4 regions of the Nonomuraea marmarensis genome follow, and region 1 is predicted to be linked to each of the others. Evidence: riboswitches for the same ligand, from Rfam matches in the RefSeq annotation. Region 1 holds a riboswitch; each other region holds the start of a gene.
The links. A riboswitch is a leader RNA that binds a small molecule or an ion and turns the genes downstream of it on or off. The one in region 1 is predicted to bind cyclic di-AMP.
Positions count from the first base shown of each region.

Region 2: it holds a riboswitch for cyclic di-AMP, as region 1 does, so the genes downstream of both, ACFLIM_RS16930 (C40 family peptidase) here and ACFLIM_RS00910 (C40 family peptidase) in region 1, are expected to answer to the same signal.
Region 3: it holds a riboswitch for cyclic di-AMP, as region 1 does, so the genes downstream of both, ACFLIM_RS15700 (C40 family peptidase) here and ACFLIM_RS00910 (C40 family peptidase) in region 1, are expected to answer to the same signal.
Region 4: it holds a riboswitch for cyclic di-AMP, as region 1 does, so the genes downstream of both, ACFLIM_RS23370 (CHAP domain-containing protein) here and ACFLIM_RS00910 (C40 family peptidase) in region 1, are expected to answer to the same signal.

Region 1 is NZ_JBICRM010000001.1:172,497-177,207, reverse strand. Features, by position in the region: gene ACFLIM_RS00920 (M48 family metallopeptidase) at 1-393, opposite strand, end outside; gene ACFLIM_RS00915 (hypothetical protein) at 404-1,225, opposite strand; gene ACFLIM_RS00910 (C40 family peptidase) at 1,499-1,834, opposite strand; cyclic di-AMP (ydaO/yuaA leader) riboswitch at 2,091-2,256, opposite strand; gene ACFLIM_RS00905 (hypothetical protein) at 2,525-2,854, opposite strand; gene ACFLIM_RS00900 (C40 family peptidase) at 2,969-3,943, opposite strand; gene ACFLIM_RS00895 (NYN domain-containing protein) at 4,039-4,711, opposite strand, start outside.
Region 2 is NZ_JBICRM010000009.1:64,623-69,333, reverse strand. Features, by position in the region: gene ACFLIM_RS16945 (RDD family protein) at 1-188, opposite strand, end outside; gene ACFLIM_RS16940 (RDD family protein) at 314-1,606, opposite strand; gene ACFLIM_RS16935 (amino-acid N-acetyltransferase) at 1,692-2,273, opposite strand; cyclic di-AMP (ydaO/yuaA leader) riboswitch at 2,549-2,692, shown strand; gene ACFLIM_RS16930 (C40 family peptidase) at 2,785-3,741, shown strand; gene ACFLIM_RS16925 (LuxR C-terminal-related transcriptional regulator) at 3,898-4,110, opposite strand; gene ACFLIM_RS16920 (cytochrome P450) at 4,293-4,711, shown strand, end outside.
Region 3 is NZ_JBICRM010000008.1:190,305-195,015, forward strand. Features, by position in the region: gene serA (phosphoglycerate dehydrogenase) at 1-1,018, shown strand, start outside; gene ACFLIM_RS15695 (class I SAM-dependent methyltransferase) at 1,439-2,254, opposite strand; gene ACFLIM_RS15700 (C40 family peptidase) at 2,309-2,866, opposite strand; cyclic di-AMP (ydaO/yuaA leader) riboswitch at 2,894-3,033, opposite strand; gene ACFLIM_RS15705 (3-isopropylmalate dehydrogenase) at 3,134-4,180, shown strand; gene ACFLIM_RS15710 (branched-chain amino acid aminotransferase) at 4,378-4,711, shown strand, end outside.
Region 4 is NZ_JBICRM010000014.1:35,046-39,756, forward strand. Features, by position in the region: gene ACFLIM_RS23355 (RNA polymerase sigma factor) at 1-297, opposite strand, end outside; gene ACFLIM_RS23360 (YciI family protein) at 456-896, opposite strand; gene ACFLIM_RS23365 (YoaK family protein) at 1,060-1,779, opposite strand; gene ACFLIM_RS23370 (CHAP domain-containing protein) at 1,920-2,588, opposite strand; cyclic di-AMP (ydaO/yuaA leader) riboswitch at 2,601-2,737, opposite strand; gene ACFLIM_RS23375 (Gfo/Idh/MocA family protein) at 2,854-3,807, opposite strand; gene ACFLIM_RS23380 (aldo/keto reductase) at 3,828-4,649, opposite strand.

The DNA.
Region 1 (4,711 bases):
CACCGCGCCCAGCAGCACCAGGGCCGCACCGGCCTGCCGCCGCAACCGCCGCTCGCTCGCCACGCCGCCTTCCGGCTGGTCGCCTCTCTTCACGGACACATCCCCACCATGCCCCCGCTGCGCACCCTCGCCGGCACCGCTCCGGCCACGCCGCCCGGCTGAGCCGATCCTGCCACCCGAGCCGCCCTCTCCCGCCGAACCGACCTTCTCGGCCGTGCCGGGCTTGTCGGTCGGGCCAGGGTCCGCGATGTCCGTCGCCGCCGTTCCTCCGACGGCCCCGGTGGCGCTCACAGCCGCCGCGCCGTCTGGCCGCTCGGCGCCCATGGGGCCCACCGCGCCGCCGGGGTCGTCGCCTTCCTGTGATGGTTCGTCTGTTTCTCGCCGTTCGCTCATTTGCCTCCCCTTACGCGAGCTGGTCCCGCACGTAGTCGCGCCACCGTGCCGTCAGCGTGGCCACGGAGAGCCCCAGCGAGGCGAGTGCCTGATCGACGCCGATCGCCCGGGCATCACGGTAGAGCCCCACCAGGGTCTCCTCACCGAACCGGTCAGCGAGGAAGCGACACGCCAGCCAGGCCTCTTGGTACGCCCGCGCGAGCCGTACGGGGTCCCGCCCGTCCGCCGCGAAAGCCGCAGGTCCGGGCAATTCACTCGGCACATGCCCGGCCCGCACCTCGGCGGCGAGTTCGGCGGCGGCCGTCTTCACGGGGAGCCCGGCGTCACGGTAGCCCACGTAGTCGGCGAACCCTTCGTAGAGCCAGACGGGCAGCCGGTCGGTGCCCGCCACGACGTGGGCGAGCTCATGGATGAGGACCACGTCCTTGCCGGTGGGGTTGAGCATGGCGAAGAACTCGGGAACGACGATCACCCGCCCGCCGTCGGCCACCGCGGCCAGCCCGTCGAGCCGCGCCACCCCGGCGAGTTCGGCGGCCTCGCGGGTGGTCCGGGGAACGACGACCAGCGGCCGCACCGGCCCGCCGAGGACGGCCGCCACCCGCTGCCCGGCCGTGTCGGCCCTGCGCGCCATCTCGTCGAGCGAACCCGGCGCGGCGTGGTGGCCGACGACCACCGAGCGCGTTCCCCGGGCTACGACCATGCCTTCGGGCCACAGGTCGCGTAGTTCGGGGGGAAGGAGGGGGGATCCGGGGGCCGGGGAGCCGGCGGGGGTGGCGAAGGCGAGGAGCAGGAGTCCGGCCACCATGGCTCGTCGGCTCACCTGCTCGGACACGATGCCTGATGGTAGTCGGCCCACCGCACATGAGCTCCGTGGTCCAGCCCGCCGCACTCCCGTCATCGGCCCACTCCTTCACCGCTCGGCCTTGCGCCGTTGCGGCGGGGCATGTGTGCCGGTCAGCGGGCGTCTCCCTGGATGTGGCCCGCCACGTGCGGTGGGTGGCGTGACGTTGGCTTGCCGTACCAGAAGGAAGAAGAACGGCGGGGTGAAGACGTGAGAGCCCCGCCCGAATCCTGGAAAATATCCATAAATCCGGACGAGGCTTCTTCACATGCCGGGGCGGACCGCGCCGACGAACGACGACTTGCGCCATCCGCCCAGCTTGTCGATGCGCACCCGTTCGCCTGTCCGCGGCGAATGGATCATCTTGCCCTTGCCGACGTACATGCCCACGTGGCCGAGCCCGCTGAAGAACATCAGGTCACCGGGCTGGAGATGCCGCCAGGAGACCTTGTTGCTGATGCGGGCGAACTGGCTGTTCGTCACGCGCGGGATCTTCACCCCGGCCTTCCTCCAGGCGTACTGGACGAGGCCGGAGCAGTCGAACGAACCAGGTCCAGTGCCCCCATAACGGTACGGGTCACCGATCTGGTCCTTGGCCACGGCGACGGCCTTGCCGGCCTTCGATTTCTGACGAGCGATCTTGGCTGCTCGAGCGGCCCTGGCCGTACTCGCGGTTCCGGCGGTTGCGGCCGCCTTCGCCGTGGAGGTACTGGCCGAATCGCTCGCCGTCGCCGCCTGAGCCGTTGGGGCATGGAGGATCAGACCTCCGGCCGTCACGGTCATCGTGAGCACTACGCCACTCAGGGCACGTCGGGACAGACGGGGGTTTTGCAGGGAGGTAGACAGGATTTCTCCTTGGGTCTTCCACGAACGCCTACCGGGTTAGCTGACGGATTCGGGCCTGGAAGTCGCCCTACGGCGCGATGTGCGCGCCGATTCACCCCTGATCCCTAGGGGAATGTGGGATCGCTGGTTCCCCGGCTCCGTGCCTCCTGGCTGCACGGACTCGGCAGGTCGCCGCCCGATTGATATGTCGAAATCGGGATATCGAAGGCGACCAACGGATCTTTATCTGTCTCACATCGGGAGGGACCGATGCCGGTTCGCGGCGACATGGCTTGTTCGCCGCGACGAGGCCCGAAGCTACGCCGACAGGTCAAGGATCAGCAAAGCGGCGGTCATGCTGTAAAGATCAGATAAAGGGGTCAGTAAGGCTTGAAACCCCTGCTGGAACACCAGGTTCCGTTATCCAAATGTGACACTGCTCACACTTGCGAATGGACCGTCTTGTCAGGCGACGATTGTCGCTTTTGTCACATCTTTCGCACCGTCAACCTGAAGCCCGTAGGTGGGAGCGTTCCCGCCGCGATTCGTTCCCGTTCGATGCGCCACAGCTGTACGACCTCTGCGACCTTGAACCGCTGCTCGACGGCGGCCAGTGGTCGGCAACGATCCAGCGTCGTAGAACCACGCGGACGCTCGGTCGAGCAGCGCCTCCAGCGGGTGCATGTGGTGCAGCGACAACGACATGACGATCACGTCGAACGGCTCGTCGTCGTAGTAGTGCCCGAGGTCGGCCCGGCGCGCGCACCTCCGCCGGCCTGGCAGCGAGGCGATCACCGTTCGGGGCCTGCCGTAACGAGGCGGCAACGAGGAAGAGCGTCCGGCGGTGACCGAAACCCGGGCCGTCACCGCCCGGAACCGAGCCGCTACAGGACCAAAGGAGAACGTACGTTACGGCCGGATGGCGCCGACGATGCGGTTGCCGTAGTCGGAGAGTTTGACCACCTTGACCACATCGCCCGTTTGCGGCGCGTGGACGATCTGCCCGTTCCCGGCGTAAATGCTGACGTGGCCCAAGCCCTCGCTGAAGATCAGATCCCCAGGCTGAAGATCGTTGATGTCCACCTTGCGGCCGGCCCCCCACGCCCACTGCTGCCACGTCGTACGAGGCAGCGACACCCCCGCCGCCCGCCACGACGCCTGGGTCAGCCCCGAGCAGTCATAGCCGCCCGGCCCCGTCCCGCCATAGACGTACGGCTTGCCCACCTGCGCGAACGCGAACCGCAGCACCGCCGCCGCGTTCCCCGACGCCGGCCCCGTGTACTTGATGCCGACGCTGTTCGGGTTGCCCGCGTTGTACGCGCCCAGCTTCGTCAGGAGCTTCTTCTGCTCGGCGATCAGCTTGCGGATCTCCGAGCGCTCCTTCTCCACCCCGTCCCGTTCCTTGTCCGCCGACACCAGCGCGTCCTGCGCCTTGTCGCGCTCGGTCTTCAGCCCGCGGTTCTCGCGGTCGAACGCGGCCAGCTTCTCCGCCCGCTCCGTGGACAGCTGCCCCGCCAGCGCCAGTCCGTTCAGGCGGTCCTCGGGGTTGCCCGTGCCGATCAGCCCGGGCCAGGAGGTGACGTCCCCGCCGAGCGTGTAGCTGTCGACGGCCATGTTGATCACCTGGGAGCGCAGGGTGGCAACCGTCGCCAGCTTGCGCTTGTAGTTGTCGTTCAGCTTGCTGTAGGTGGTCTTGGCGTTCTTGTATCGCTCAGTGGCCGTGTTGAACCGGTCGACGACCTTGTCGGCCTTGTCGTTGAGCTTGTCGAGCTTGGCCTTCGCCTGGCCGATCGTGGGCTTGGGATCGGCGACCGCCGCACCCATCGGCAACAGCACCAGCCCGATCGCGATACCCGCGGCCACCGGCCACCGGCCAAAACTCACAGTGTCGCCTCCCAGGGATTACATCTGGGGCGAAATAGTACAGAAGTGGCAGGTGAGGTCACACCTAAACCACCCAAAATCCAGCAACTCGTAATTTAGGCTCGGCCCAGCCTGCGCAGCAGCAAGCCAGACGGAACGGGTCTGGCTCCCATCCGCCTGACGGACTCGGCCACCTCGCGGTCCGACGACACGACGGCGATGGCCCTGCCGGGCGGCTCAGCGCGTACGAGCTGGCGGATCAGGTCGTCGGCGATCTCCCCCGGCGCGCTGAACAGCACCCGCACCCCCCGCGGCGCCACCACCTGCACCGGAGCGTTCAGCTCCGCTCCGTCGAACACCACGGTCACCTCGACCCTGGTCTGCGCCACCAGCCCGCCGAGCCCGGTCATCAGCCGATTGCGCTGGTCGGCGAGGGTGAGCGTGCCGTAGCCGGTCTTGGTGACGTTGTAGCCGTCGATGATCAGGTGCACCTGCGGCAACGCCAGGAGCTGGTCGAGGAGTTGCGGGTCGTCGTCGGCCAGCGCGCGGGCGGGCACCCCGCGCACGCCAGGACGTTCGCCCGTGCTCGCGGCGACCGAGTCGGCCGGCCTGCTGATCGTGGTGGGCAGGGCCAGCTCCCTGCGCAGCCCGGCGGAGGCGTCCTGCAGCGCGTCGAGCAGCACCCGGATGCGGGCGTCCTCGATGCTCCTGCCCTCACGCGCGGCCCGCCGCGAGGCTTCGAGCTGCTTCTCCACGTCGGCCACCCGCTCGCGCAGCCGCCGCAGCTCG
Region 2 (4,711 bases), on a different contig from region 1:
CAGGCGAACACACCCGGCAACCGCCCGTCGAACACCTCCAACATCCCGACAGTTCGGAAGATGGCCCACAGCACGATGAACAGAATGTAATAGAAGACCCCGAAGACGAGTGCTTCAATCAGTCGGGCGGCGAGTCGTTCCCACCATTCCGCGGGCAGCGCGTCCGCCCGCGGCGGTGTCCCGGCCATAACCCCCCACCTCGCGTCATCGGCGGCCCCAATCGGGGAGTGCAGGTCTCCCATTTTGGTACGACCCCCGGACACAAAACAGAGGCCGGCGGGAAGCCGGCCCCTGTTTTACGCAGTCGCGCAGACTACTTGATCTTCACCACCACAGTGCCCGCGAACTTGTCCGCGAACGTCTGCTGCAGCGGCTTGTCCCACAGTTGCGAGGCGCCGTTCAGCGCGACCGCCACGTAGGCGAAAAGCCAGCCTATGAGCGGGACGACGTTGAGCACCCAGCCACCCCAGGTCACGCCCGCGCGCTTGAGCGCCAGGTCGGTCGGCAGGCCGCCCTGAGGCATGGCCTGCCCCACCGGGACGACCTTGATCCCCATGACCATCTTGCCGACCGTCTGGCCGTTCATCTTGGTCAGGAAGAACTCGTAGCCCACCCACAGCACCGTCACGATGATCGTCGACAGGATGCCCGCGATCGTGGACGACAGGAATCCGCCGGATCCACCGTTGACGGAGGAGTAGCTCGCGACGATGAACAGGCCGAAGACGAAGCCGATCAGGATGTTCACGATGAAGAGGATGACTCCATCGATCAGCCTGGCCACCAGCCGCTGCCACCACTCCGCCAGGGGGGCGGGGGCGCCGGGCGGCTGCATGCCTACCGGCTGGCCGTAGGGCTGCCCGTAGCCGGGCTGGCCGTAAGGCTGCTGCTGCGGCTGCCCGTAGGCCTGGCCGTACTGCTGCTGGTCGCCGTAGCCGGGCTGCTGGCCGTAGCCCTGCTGACCGTAGCCGGGCTGCGACTGCTGTTGCTGCCCGTAACCTTGCTGCTGGCCGTAGCCCGGCTGGGACTGCTGTTGCTGGCCGTAGCCCTGTTGACCGTAGTCGGGCTGCGACTGCTGTTGCTGTCCGTACTGCGGCTGCTGGCCGGACTGGGGTTGCTGGCCGTACTGCTGCTGACCGTAGCCCTGCTGGCCGTAGCCAGGCTGGGACGGCGGCTGCTGACCATATTGCTGACCAGACTGCTGTTGCTGGCCATATTGCTGCTGGCCGTAGTCCGGCTGGGACTGCTGTTGCTGCCCGTAGCCCTGCTGACCGTAGTCGGGCTGCGACTGCTGTTGCTGCCCGTACTGCGGCTGCTGGCCGTATTGGGGTTGCTGACCATGGCCCTGCTGGCCGTAGCCCTGCTGCTGCCCGTACTGAGGCTGCTGCTGCTGGCCGTATTGCGGTTGCTGACCATAGCCCTGCTGCTGCTGCCCGTATTGGGGCTGCTGCCCATAGGCGTCGTCCGCCCGGTAGCCGACCACAGTGACGTCGGGGTCGGGCTCGCCAGGATGGCGGCCCGTGTTGTGCTGCCCGTAATCCGGCGTGCCAGGCGCAGCGTTCTCGCCGGATTCGTCCTGTGGATACGGCGGCTGTCCGGTGCTCACCGTGTCACCTCGCTTCGAGTGCGCATGTGGCACGTGTCAGGACACATGCCTGTGCTGCCCAACGTATCGACATAGGTATCAACAATCACCTTTCCATCTGGTCAAGGTCCGCGTCACCCGATGTCAGATGGAGCAGCATGCGGGTGTTGCCCAGGGTGTTCGGCTTGACGTGTTCCAGGTCGAGGAACTCCGCCACCCCCTCGTCGTACGAGGCCAGAAGTTCGGCGTAGACCTCGGGTGAGACCGGCGTGCCCTGGATCGGGCGGAACCCGTGCCTCGCGAAGAAGTCGACCTCAAAAGTCAGACAGAATACACGCCGCAGACCCAGATCCTTAGCCTGCTGTATCAGCGCCGAGACGATCCGGCGGCCGACGCCCATGCCCCGGCTCTCCGGATCCACGGCCACCGTGCGGACCTCAGCGAGGTCCTCCCAGAGCACGTGGAGCGCGCCGCACCCGACGACCTGCCCGTCCCGCTCGGCCACCCAGAACTCCTGTACGTCTTCGTACAGCGTCACCGTGGCCTTCTCCAGGAGCCGCGGTCCCGCGCCCGCGTAGGTGTCCACCAGGCGCCTGACCGTGTGCACGTCGGGCGTGCGGGCACGCCGGACCACCACCCCGATCTCGGGGGTGGTCTCGGTCACTGTCAGTTCGGCCACCTGCTCCATGGCTCTCCAGAGTACAGATGTCATTACGGCTCAGCCCTAACTCCCATGTCTCGGCCCATCCTGTTACATCTGGTGGCCGGATGAGCACGGTTCCTCGCTCCGGTCCACGGCGGGAGGAAGCAAGGGCAAAGAGGACATAAGGTCTGTTCTGCACAGGTGTTCACGAGATCACCCTGTGACCCTTCGGTTGTGAAACCTCTACAGACTTGGCAGTTCTGGTTGAGCACGAACCTGGAGTGCATTAGTGTCCAGCGACAATGTTCCCCGCGTGTCGCGCGGGAGACACGCTCAATCCCCGCAAGGGGAGCCGGGGACCCGCCGGTGGCCAGAGCCACCACTGGGGTGAATCCGAGTCTTTCGGTAGGGCTGCTCCGGCCCGAACCCGTCAGCTAACCCGGTAGGCGTCTATGAGAGGAGCTGGTTGGTGAAGCGCACGCTCAACCGTGGGGGGAAGTCGGCGGGCAAGCACGCCCGCCCCCCGGAACGCGCCCGGCACCCACACCGTCTCGGTGTGGTAAGTGTCACAATCGCCGTGCTGCTGTTCGCCATCCCCGTCGGTTCCGCGTCCGCGGACCCCAAGCCCTCCCTCAAGGACCTCTCCGAGCAGGTCGAGAAACTGCACACCGAGATCGAGACGCTGGCCGAGCAGTACAACGGCCAGCGGGAGAAGCTCAAGACCGCCAAGAATGCCTCGGACGCCGCGCAGAAGACGCTGGCGAGCAGCGAGGCCGATCTGGCCGGCAAGCGGGCCAAGGCCGCCTTACTCGCCCAGAACGCCTACATGACGGGCGGCTTGGGCAAGGTGCTGGCGTTCGCGTCCTCGGACGACCCCGAGGCCTTTCTCGACCGGGCCGCGACCACCTACGCGCTCGAACAGCAGCAGGGCGAGGAGGTCAACCAGGTCACCAAGGCCATGGACGCCGCGGAACGCGCCAGGGCCGGTGCCAAGACGCGGATCGACGAGGTCCAGAAGATCGTCACCGACCTCGAGTCCAAGCGCGACAAGATCACCAAGCTGGTCACCAAGGTCGAGAGCAACCTGTACAGGCGGGCCGTGGGCGAGGCGGGCCGCTCCGGCACCCGCGCCGTGCGCGTCAACCTGCCGGTCGTCGGCAGCGGCAAGGCGGCGGAGGCCGCAAGATGGGCGCTCACGCAGCAGCTCAAGCCGTACGTCTGGGGCGCCGAGGGCCCGAACTCCTACGACTGCTCGGGCCTGGTCATGGCGGCCTACCAGCGGGTGGGCATCTCGCTGCCGCACTACACGGGCGACCAGTGGACGGCGGGCAGGCACATCTCGCGCTCCGAGCTGCGCCCCGGCGACCTGGTGTTCTTCTACAGCGACCTGCACCACATGGGCATGTATATCGGCGGCGGCATGATGGTGCACGCCCCCCAGACGGGCGACGTCGTACGGGTCGCGTCGATCGAAGGGCGCCCGTTCGCCGGCGCGGTGCGCATCGCCGACTGAGCTGCGGTGGATCCGCAGCGAAGCGAGGACATCCACCGCAGCACTCCGAGCGAAGCTCGGCAATCAGACGCTGCGGTGGATCCGTAGCGAAGCGAGGACATCCACCGCAGCTCCCCGAGCGAAGCCCGGCAATCAGACGCTGCCTCGCGGGCGCCGTCAGATCAACTGGCGGCGGGCCGCCCAGGCCACGGCCTCGATCGCGGTGGCCACGCCGATGCGGTCGCAGATGCCCCGTAACCTCCGGCGTACTGTGCGTCCGCTTATATCCAGACGTCTCCCCACCCGATCGACCGTGACTCCCTTGGCCAGCTCCGACAGCAACGCCAAATCCGCATGGCTCAGATCAACGCCTTCAGTGAGCACATCCATCGGGAGCCCTCCCCCCCAACAGCAGAACTCGGACCTCTCAGATAGGCCTAAGCCGCCTCGCAGACGGTAAACGCATCCTGGAAAGGTCGTCAAGCATGACAATCGCCGCACTTGACGAGCGCTATTGACATGATCCGATATATGTGACGTACTCGCCATATGACGACGGCACCCCGGCTACGATGAGTGATCTCGTCGAGGCTTCCGGCGCGCCGGATCCACCATCAATGAGCCCGGCCGACGTCCTGGGTTTTGATCCGTTCGATCCGGATTTTCTGCGCGATCCGTACGCCGAATATCGCGAGCTGAGCGAGCGCGGCGCGATCTTCCGCACCCGTGGCGGGTTGCTTGTCGCCACCACCCACGAGCTCTGCACGGCGCTGCTCCGCGACCCGCGCTTCGGCCACGGATCCGACCCGCTGGACAGAAGAGACCCAGGTCAGCCGGTGGAATCGTTCCTCTGGATGGATCCGCCGGACCACACCAGGCTGCGTGCTCTGGTCAGCAGGGCCTTCACTCCGCGCATGCTCGAACGGCTCCGCCCGCGCGTCGAGGCGATCACCGCCGAGCTGATCGGCGCGCTGCCGGAGGAGGCGGATCT
Region 3 (4,711 bases), on a different contig from region 1:
GGTGCTCAAGCAGGCCGACTTCATCACCGTTCACCTGCCCAAGTCCAAGGAGACGATCGGGCTCATCGGTGACAGGGAGCTGCACGCGGTCAAGCCGTCCGTACGCATCGTCAACGTCGCCCGCGGCGGCATCGTGGACGAGGGCGCGCTCTACTCGGCGATCAAGGAGGGGCGCGTCGCGGGGGCGGGTCTCGACGTGTTCGCCAAGGAGCCGTGCACCGACAGCCCCCTGTTCGAGCTGGACCAGGTCGTCGTCACGCCGCACCTGGGCGCCTCCACGCACGAGGCCCAGGAGAAGGCCGGCACCCAGGTCGCGCGCAGCGTGAAGCTGGCGCTCGCGGGCGAGTTCGTACCCGACGCCGTCAACGTGCAGGGCGGGGCGGTGGCCGAGGACGTCAAGCCTGGCCTGCCGCTGGCGGAGAAGCTGGGCCGGGTGTTCACCGCGCTGGCCGGCGAGGTCGCCACCAAGCTCGACGTCGAGGTGCGCGGCGAGATCGCCTCCCACGACGTGCGGGTGATCGAGCTGGCGGCGCTCAAGGGCGTGTTCGCCGGCGTGATCGAGGAGCAGGTCACCTACGTCAACGCGCCGCTGCTGGCCAAGGACCGCGGCGTCACCGTCGAGCTGGTGACCAGCTCCGAGAGCCCCGACTGGCGCAACGTGGTGACCGTGCGCGGCCTGCTCGCCGACGGCCGCCAGGTCTCGGTCTCGGGTACGCTCTCCGGCCCTCGCCAGATCACGAAGATCGTCGAGGTCAACGGCTACGAGATGGAGATCGAGCCGACGGCCCACCTGGCGTTCTTCACCTACACCGACCGTCCCGGCATCGTCGGCGTGGTCGGCCGGCTCCTCGGCGAGCACGGCATCAACATCGCCTCGATGCAGGTGGCCCGCGACGTCAAGGGCGGCAAGGCGCTCATCGCGCTGACCGTCGACTCGGCGATCCCGGCCGACGTGATCGAGCAGATCGTGGCCGAGATCGGCGCTGAGAGCGGCCGCTCGGTGGACCTGGAGGACTGACCTTTCGGTTTGTAGGGGCCGCCACCTGGATCGTTCCGGGTGGCGGCCTTTTTGTTGTCTCAGGATGCGAGATACTAGGACATCCAACGAGATGGCTCGGGTACTGTTGTTGGAAATGCGCCAGGTTCTCGTACTTATTACCTGCCGCGGCGGGGCCTGTTAGGGCAGGTCGACGACTCGCCGCGGTGAGCGGCGTTGCGTCGGCCAGTAAGCCCCTTTCGTCCGGTCCGTGATCCGGACCACGAGATCAGGCCCGGTCGGGTTCGCGACCGGGATCCGACTTCCCAGTGGAACGCGCCCGCGAAACGAGATGAGTCACATGTACGAGATGTATGTCTGGAACCGTGCCGAGGAGCACGAGGACGAGGCCGCCGAGGCCCTGCAGACCGCGCTGGACCGCCGGGACAACGGCGGCGCGCCTCAGAATTCCAGCCGGTAGAACACGGCCGTCCGCTTCATCCCCGGCAGAGCCTTGACGATCCAGGCCGAGACCCGGTGCGGGATCGACAACCGGTCGAACCCGTCGATGTCGAACGCGCTCACCGCGTCGACGCAGCGCAACCTCGGATGGATCTTCTCCAGATCCTGTGGGCCGTCGATCCCCCAGTAGAGCGTGGCCCCGGCCTTCTGGACAGGCTTGTTGAGCTTCTGCAGCCGGAGTCCGAACGAGCTGAGCGCGTCGAAGACGAACTGGCCGCTGGGAAACCGGTCCACGATCGCCCGCAGGAGCCCCTGGCCCTCGGCGGGGTCGAGGTAGTAGAGCAGGCCCTCGGCGACGACCAGCACGGGAGCGTCGTCGGGGACCTGCTCCAGCCATTTCAGGTCGGTGACCGATGAGCCGATCATGGAGTAGCCGGGCCGCTCGGGGAACAGGCGGCCACGCAGGTCGATGACCTCGGGGTAGTCCACGTCGTACCAGCGCACGGTGGGCGGCGGGGCCAGCCGGTGGACGCGGGTGTCGAGCCCGCAGCCCAGGTGGAGCACGGTGGCCGCCGGCTGCCGGGCCAGGAACTCCCTGGCCCAGTTGTCGATGAACCGGGCCCTGAGCGCGACCGCCGGGGCGGTGCGGGTGGTGATCCCCGTCTTGGTGAAGTCGTGGTCGATCCGCTCGACCGCCTCCGCGGCCAGCTCGTCGCCGAGGATCGGCTGCCGCGATCTCGCGTCGAGCGCCCTGCCGTACAGGGTGGCGAGGAGCGTGGCCTTCTCCCCGGTGAGGTGCACCTTCTCGGGTGGCATACACACCACGCTACGGCAGCGGCCCCGCGACGGCTCGCGGGGCCGCTTTCCTGGTCAGAGGATGGCGGTGAGCATCGACGGGGGAGGGGTGCGGCGTTGCTCGGACCAGAGTCGTACGCCCTTGGGGTCGGGCCGTACGGCGCCCACGAACGCGTCCCTGCGCCAGTCCGAGAGCTTCTCCTCCTTGACCACGTCCCCGGTGTGGGGCGCGTGCACCATGTAACCGGGTTTGGAGATCATCCCCACGTGCCCGAGATTGCTGAAGAAGACCAGGTCGCCGGGCTTGAGGTGATCCCAGGAGATCTTCCTGGAGAACGCGTTGTACTGCTCCGCCGCGGTACGCGGCAACTCGATCCCCGCGTCCTCGTAGGCCCTGAGCATGAGCCCGGAGCAGTCGTACCCCTGGTCGCTGGTCCCGCCCCAGACGTACGGGATGCCGCGCTTGTGCAGGGCGAAGTCGAGGGCGACCTTCCAGGCGGGCGTGGGCGCCTGCTTCTGCTGGATGCGTTTGACCTGGGGGCCGGTCAGGGTGGTCGGTCCATCGTGGGAGGTGGGTTGGGGGGAGGTGGCGTGGGCTGGGGTGGCCAGAGTGAGGCCGGCGGCGGCTGCCACCAGGAAAATGGCGATGCGAGACAGCGGACTGTCCTTCCATGCGGCCTACCGGGTTAGCTGACGGGCTCGGGCTTGGAAGCAGCCCTACGGCGGATGCCGATTCGCCCCATGGGGGAGGTGGGTCCCCGGCTCCACGCGACGCTGCGTGGATTAGGCTTGTCGGACTCTAACGAAACGGTCAAAGGGTTGTAAACCACCGCAAAACCGGACGTCCGAAAAATGAGATGCTGTGTTCGTCAGTCGAGACGAGCCGGTAAGGTACCGCCCATGGAGTCGCGTAACATCCGCCTGGCCGTCATCCCTGGGGATGGCATCGGCACCGAGGTCGTAGCCGAAGGACTCAAGGTCCTGGAGGCCGTAGGCACGAAGATCGAGCCCACGCACTACGACCTGGGCGCCGCGCGCTATCACCGCACCGGTGAGACGCTGCCGGACGCGGTGCTCCAGGAGCTGCGCGGCTACGACGCGATCCTGCTCGGCGCCGTGGGCGACCCCAGCGTGCCGCCGGGCGTGCTCGAGCGCGACCTGCTACTCCGACTGCGGTTCGAGTTCGACCACTACGTCAACCTGCGGCCGGTCAAGCTGTTCCCCGGCGTGGAGACCCCGCTGGCCGACACGCCCGCCGAGGACATCGACATGATCGTCGTCCGCGAGGGCACCGAGGGCCTCTACGCGGGCACCGGCGGCGTCATGCGGCGCGGCACGCCCCACGAGATCGCCACCCAGGAGTCGCTCAACACCGCCTACGGCGTCGAGCGCGTGGTGCGTTTCGCGTTCGAGAAGGCCAAGTCGCGGCCGCGCAAGAAGCTGACGCTCGTCCACAAGACCAACGTCCTCACCTACGCCGGCGACCTGTGGCAGCGCACGGTCAACCGGGTGGCGGAGGAGTTCCCCGAGGTCACGACCGATTACAGCCACATCGACGCGGCCTCGATGTTCTTCGTGAGCCAGCCCGAGCGGTTCGACGTGGTGGTCACCGACAACCTGTTCGGCGACATCATCACCGACCTCGGCGCGGCCATCGCCGGCGGCATCGGCCTGGCGGCCAGCGGCAACATCAACCCCGAGCGCACCGCGCCCAGCATGTTCGAGCCGGTGCACGGCAGCGCCCCCGACATCGCCGGGCAGGGCAAGGCCGACCCGACCGCGACCATCCTGTCGGTCGCCATGCTCCTCGACCACCTCGGCCTGCACACCGAGGCGGCCAAGGTCGAGCAGGCGGTCGCCGACGACATCGTCGACCGGCTGGCCGGCTGGGCGGGCCGCACCACCCACGAGATCGGCGACGACATCACCGCGCGAGTATCCGGCTAGGACCGCCTAGCCCCGAACGCGCCTGGTGGTCCGAGGAGGACTGCCAGGCGCTTTTTCGCGTCCAAACGGCCGAACCAGCCCATCGGGCACCGACGTTCTCATATAGCGAGACAATAGGAAGTACGAATACTGCTCCCGGGCAGTGTTCGCGTACGCCCCAAGCCTTGTCAGACATCTCAGAGAGAAGGACCGCCGTCATGACCATCGCTGAGAAGCTCAGCTTCGACGTGCAGCTATCCGACCACGCTCGCACCGCGGCCGAGCGGGAGCAGGTGCTGGCGGACCCCGGTTTCGGGCAGACCTTCACGGATCACATGATCTCGATCGACTACACCGAGGGGCAGGGGTGGCATGACGCCACGCTCAGGCCGTACGGGCCGCTCTCGCTCGACCCGGCCACCTCGGTCTTCCACTACGCGCAGGAGCTGTTCGAGGGTCTCAAGGCGTATCGGCAGATCACCGGCTCGATCGTGACATTCCGCCCGTACGCGAACGCCGCCCGCTTCAACCGCTCGGCCGGCCGCATGGCCA
Region 4 (4,711 bases), on a different contig from region 1:
CTCGGGCGGCTCCTCCTCGTTCTCGAGGCGGTGGCCGAGCTCGACAAGGTTGCGTTCGAGGCGTTCGTTCCTGCGGATCAGGTCGATGGCGCGGCGTTTGGACACGGTCATCAGCCAGGCGCCGGGGTTGCGCGGCACACCGGACTCCGGCCACTGCTCCAGGGCGGCCACCAGCGCGTCCTGCGCCAGCTCCTCGGCGAGGCCGACGTCGCGCACCAGCCGGGCCAGCCCGGCGATGAGCCGGGCCGCCTCGATCCGCCATACCGCCTCGATCGCGCGGTGCGTGTCGGAAGCCATCACCGGCCCATGAGACCAGCACAAACCCCCGCCCCGCAACCCACGCCCCCGGTCCGGACGGCCGCCGCCCGTCCGGCCGAACGGGCAGTGCCCGGTCGGATGATGGCCTGACGGCCGGCGGTCACGCGGCCGGAGCCGAGCGGGCGGCGGTCGTAAGGTCAGCCGTTGGGGCGGTCGGCGCCGAGGCGCTCGCGGAGGGCCTCTTCGCGCTCGCGCGCCTCCTGCGGCAGCGACTCGTCCGGTACGTCCGAGGCGTCGAACACCCGCCACACATCCAGCCCGATCCCGTCATGCCCCGGCGGCACCGGGACGCGCAGGGCCCACTCGATGGCCTCCTCCCTGGACTTCACCTGGATCAGCCAGAACCCGGCGATGAGCTCCTTGGCCTCGGCGAACGGCCCGTCGATCACGCTCGCCTTGCCGCCGCTGTAGGCGATCTGGGCCCCGTGCGAGCTCGGGTAGAGCCCTTCGCCGGCCAGCAGCACCCCCGCCTTGGCCAGCGACTCGTTGTAGGCGTGCATGTTGTCGACCAGCTCCTGGCTGGGCAGCACCCCGGCCTCGGTGTCCGCGTTGGCCTTGCCCACGATCATGAACTTCATCGAAGTCGTCTCCCTTTCGTCCGCACCGGCCGCGGCCGGTCTCATCAACGCGTCGAACGACTCCGTGGCGGATCGACACGTCCGCCGGAAATCTATTTCGTGAAGAGCCGGGCGGCACCGGTTGCCGAGAAATCTACAACGTAAAGGCGGTCGCTCAGGAGGGTCATCGAGCCTTCGGCGGGCGGGCCGCGACGGTGACGGCCGCGAGCAGGGCCAAGGCCACCGCCAGCGGCGGCACCGGACCGGCTTTCAGGTACAGCACGGCGCCGGCCAGCGCGCCGGCGAACATCGCGACGACCGACACGGCCCGGCGCCAGGCCGCCCACATCGGCGGATCGGCGGCCAGGCCGGTGAGGATGGTGGTGAGGACGTTGGTGGTGATCATGTCGGGCACTCCCAGCCTGCGCACGGTCGCGTTCTGCACGCCCATGCCGTAGGCGAGCAGGCCGATGAGCGGCGCCTGCGCCATGGCGTCCCGGTGACCGGCCACCTGAGCCACGACGAGGGCGGCGGCGACGAGGAGCGCGTGCGCGGCGGTGAGGGCGACGAACTCCCGCCGCGCGTTCCGCATCCGCCGGGCCAGGCGTCCCGCGCTCCATGCCCCGGCGGTGAAGCCGGCGACGGCCAGCGGCGGGGCCCATACCGACAGCTGGGGCTCTCCGGCCAGGGCGAAGCCGAGGAAGACCACGTTGCCGGTCATGTTGGCGACGAAGACCCGGTTCAGGCCGAGGAAGCTGACGGCGTCGACGAGGCCGGTCACGATGGTCAGCAGGATCAGCAGGGCAGGCAGGACGTCGTGCCGGTTCGCGCCGCGGGGGAACAACGCGTCGGCGACCCACCGCAACGCGCGCCTCACGCGGTACTCGTAACCGTCGCGCCGCACCCGCAAACCATGCCGCCAGACGACGCTGTCTCCGCAAAGCGGGTCAGACCGCCCACCTCAGGGCCCGGGAACGCGGCGAGCGCACGTCCCGTGCGGGACGCGCGCTCGTTCGCGGCTGGAAGGCCAGGAGCCCGTCAGGCTCAGGCGGCGTACTCCGGATAGCCGTAGCCGACGACATCCGACTTCGGACGGACGCGCTCCTCGACCTTGCCGTTGCCGGTGTTGCCCTCGATCGTGGAGATGGTGCCGTTCTGGTTGTCCTTCACCACGAACCCGACGTGCCGGATGTCGGTGAGGTCCTTGCCGCCGTTCCAGGCGAAGAAGACGACGGCGCCGGGCTTGGCGACGGTGCCGAAGCGGTGGGTGCCCTCGAACCACTTGGCGTAGGCGACGGTGTAGGCGTCCGCGCCGATCTGCGAGTGGGCGCCGCTCTGGTTGCCGACCCAGGAGACGAACATCGCGCACCAGGCGCCGTTCAGGTAGTCGGTCCTGGTCCCGCCGTCGCGGGCGACGGTCTCGGCGGCTCGCGGCGAGGCGGCGTACCAGTCCTGGTACTTGGTGCCGCCACCGGCGGCGTTCTCCGAGGTGCCGACCTGGGACTTGGCGACGGCCAGGACCTGGGCGGCGGTGACGTTGACCTTGGCCTGCCCGGACTTGATGTCGTGGTCGGCGACGGCGGCCGGCCGCTGCGCCGTGTCGGCGCTGGCCACGGCAGCCTGGCCGCCGAGGGCCGAGGCGATGACGGTGGCGCCGAGCAGGGCGCGAGCGATGTTGGTCTTCGAGGTACGGCTGAAACAGTGTTTTGCCATCGAGGGGGTTACTCCTTGCTTCCATGCCGCTTACCGGGTTAGCTGACGGGTTCGGACGTGGAAGCTGCCCTACGGCACCGGAGTGCCGATTCACCCCAAGGACCTGGGTCCCCGGTTCCGCCCTGAGGCGGATTCAGCGGTCACAGGACCGTCCTGTGATCGTTCGTACGATGGTTGGACATTGCCCGAAAAATCGGACATCTGCCCTGATATGCCTCATAAGGTAATACATGCGGCAAGTGGATTACAACTGGATAAAGCCCACTTAGCCGAGTTGCGTCCGGGCGTTGGCCAGCAGCCCCATCATCGCGAGGGACTCGTCAAGGGGCATGATCGAGGATTCGGTCCTGCCTTCGGCCGTGGCGGCGCGGACTTCGCGCAACTCTCCGGCGTATCCGTTGTCCGCCGGATCGAGCAGATGCTCCTCCGGCTCCATGGAGGGCCCGGAAAGTAAAATCTGCTGCGGCGCCCAGAACGGCGCCTGGATGTCCGCCCGCATGCCCGTGCCGACAACGGTGGCGTTGTTCGGGTAATTCCCCAGCAACGAGGTCTCCACGAGAGCCCGCCTGCCGCCGGGGTAGAGCAACACCCCGGCCGCCTCCGCGTCCACCCCGTTGGGCGCCAGGGAGCCGGTGACGCGCAGGTCAGCGGGCAGGCCGAGGAGCAGCTGGGCCAGCCCGAACGGGTAGATCCCCAGGTCGAGCAGGGCCCCGCCGCCCAGCTCCGGCGCCCACAGGCGGTGCGCGGGGTCGTAGGGGAGGGTGAAGCCGAAGGACGCCTGCACCGAGCGGAGGTCTCCGAAGCGCGGATCGGCCGCGACGCGCTGGATGAGCGGGTTGAACCGCATCCACATGGCTTCCATCAGGAACACCCGTGCCTCGCGCGCCAGGCGTACCATCTTCTCCGCGTCGGCCACGGTCGCGGCGAGGGGCTTCTCGCACAACACGGCCTTGCCCGCGGCGATCGCCGCCTCGGCCACCTCCAGGTGCTGGGCGTGCGGCGTCGCCACGTAGATCGCGTCCACCGCCGGGTCGGCGCACAGCCGCTCATAGGAGTCGTACGCCGACTCCGCCCCCAGCGCGGCGGCCAGGGACTGCGCCCGGCTCAACACCCTGGACCCGACGGCGGCCACCCGCATCCCCGGCTCGGCCACGATGGCCGCCCCGACCGTACGGGCGATACCGCCCGTTGCCGCAATTCCCCACGCAAAATCCCGCACGGGGGAGGAGCATAGACCTATCAGGTCATGTTGAACGTGTCGGGGTCAGGCCCGATGCGCCGGCCCTTGTTCATCGCGCCGATGGCGGCCATGTCCTCGGCGTCGAGGATGAAGTCGAAAACCTCGATGTTCTCGGCGATCCGCGACGGGGTCACGGACTTGGGGATGACCACGTTGCCGAGCTGCAGGTGCCAGCGGAGCACGATCTGCGCGGGGGTCTTGCCGTACTTGGCCGACAGCACCGCCAGCGCCGGGTCCCCGAGCAGCCCCTTGCCCTGCCCGAGCGGGCTCCACGCCTCGGTGAGGATGCCGTTGGCCTCGTGGAAGGCCCGCAGCTCCCGCTGCTGCAGGTACGGGTGCAGCTCGATCTGGTTGATGGACGGCGTGATGTCGGCCTCGTCCATCAGCCGGGTGAGCGTCGAGACGGTGAAGTTGGACGTGCCAATGGCCTTCGCCCGCCCGTCGCGGTAGATCTTCTCCATCTCCTTCCACGCCTGCACGTACCTGCCCTGCCCGGGCACCGGCCAGTGGATGAGGAACAGGTCGACATAGTCCAGGCCCAGCCTGGCCAGGCATTCGTCGAAGGCCTCCGCCGCGCGGGTGTGGTCGGCGTTCCACAACTTGGTGGTGACGAACACCTTCTGGCGCGGCAGCCCGCTGGCGCGCACGGCCCGCCCCACACCCTCTTCGTTGTCATAGGCGGCGGCGGTGTCGACGTGCCGGTAGCCGGCCTTCAGCGCGGTCGCCACGGCCTGCTCGGCCTCGTCGGCGGGGACCTGCCAGACGCCGAAGCCCAGCTGCGGGATCTGCACGCCGTCGGTGTTGAGCATGAGCGAGTTCATACCCTCCATTGTTCATGTCGAGTTTCTGAGGGCTTAAGGCGGCCGGGCTAGCTTGAAGCGGT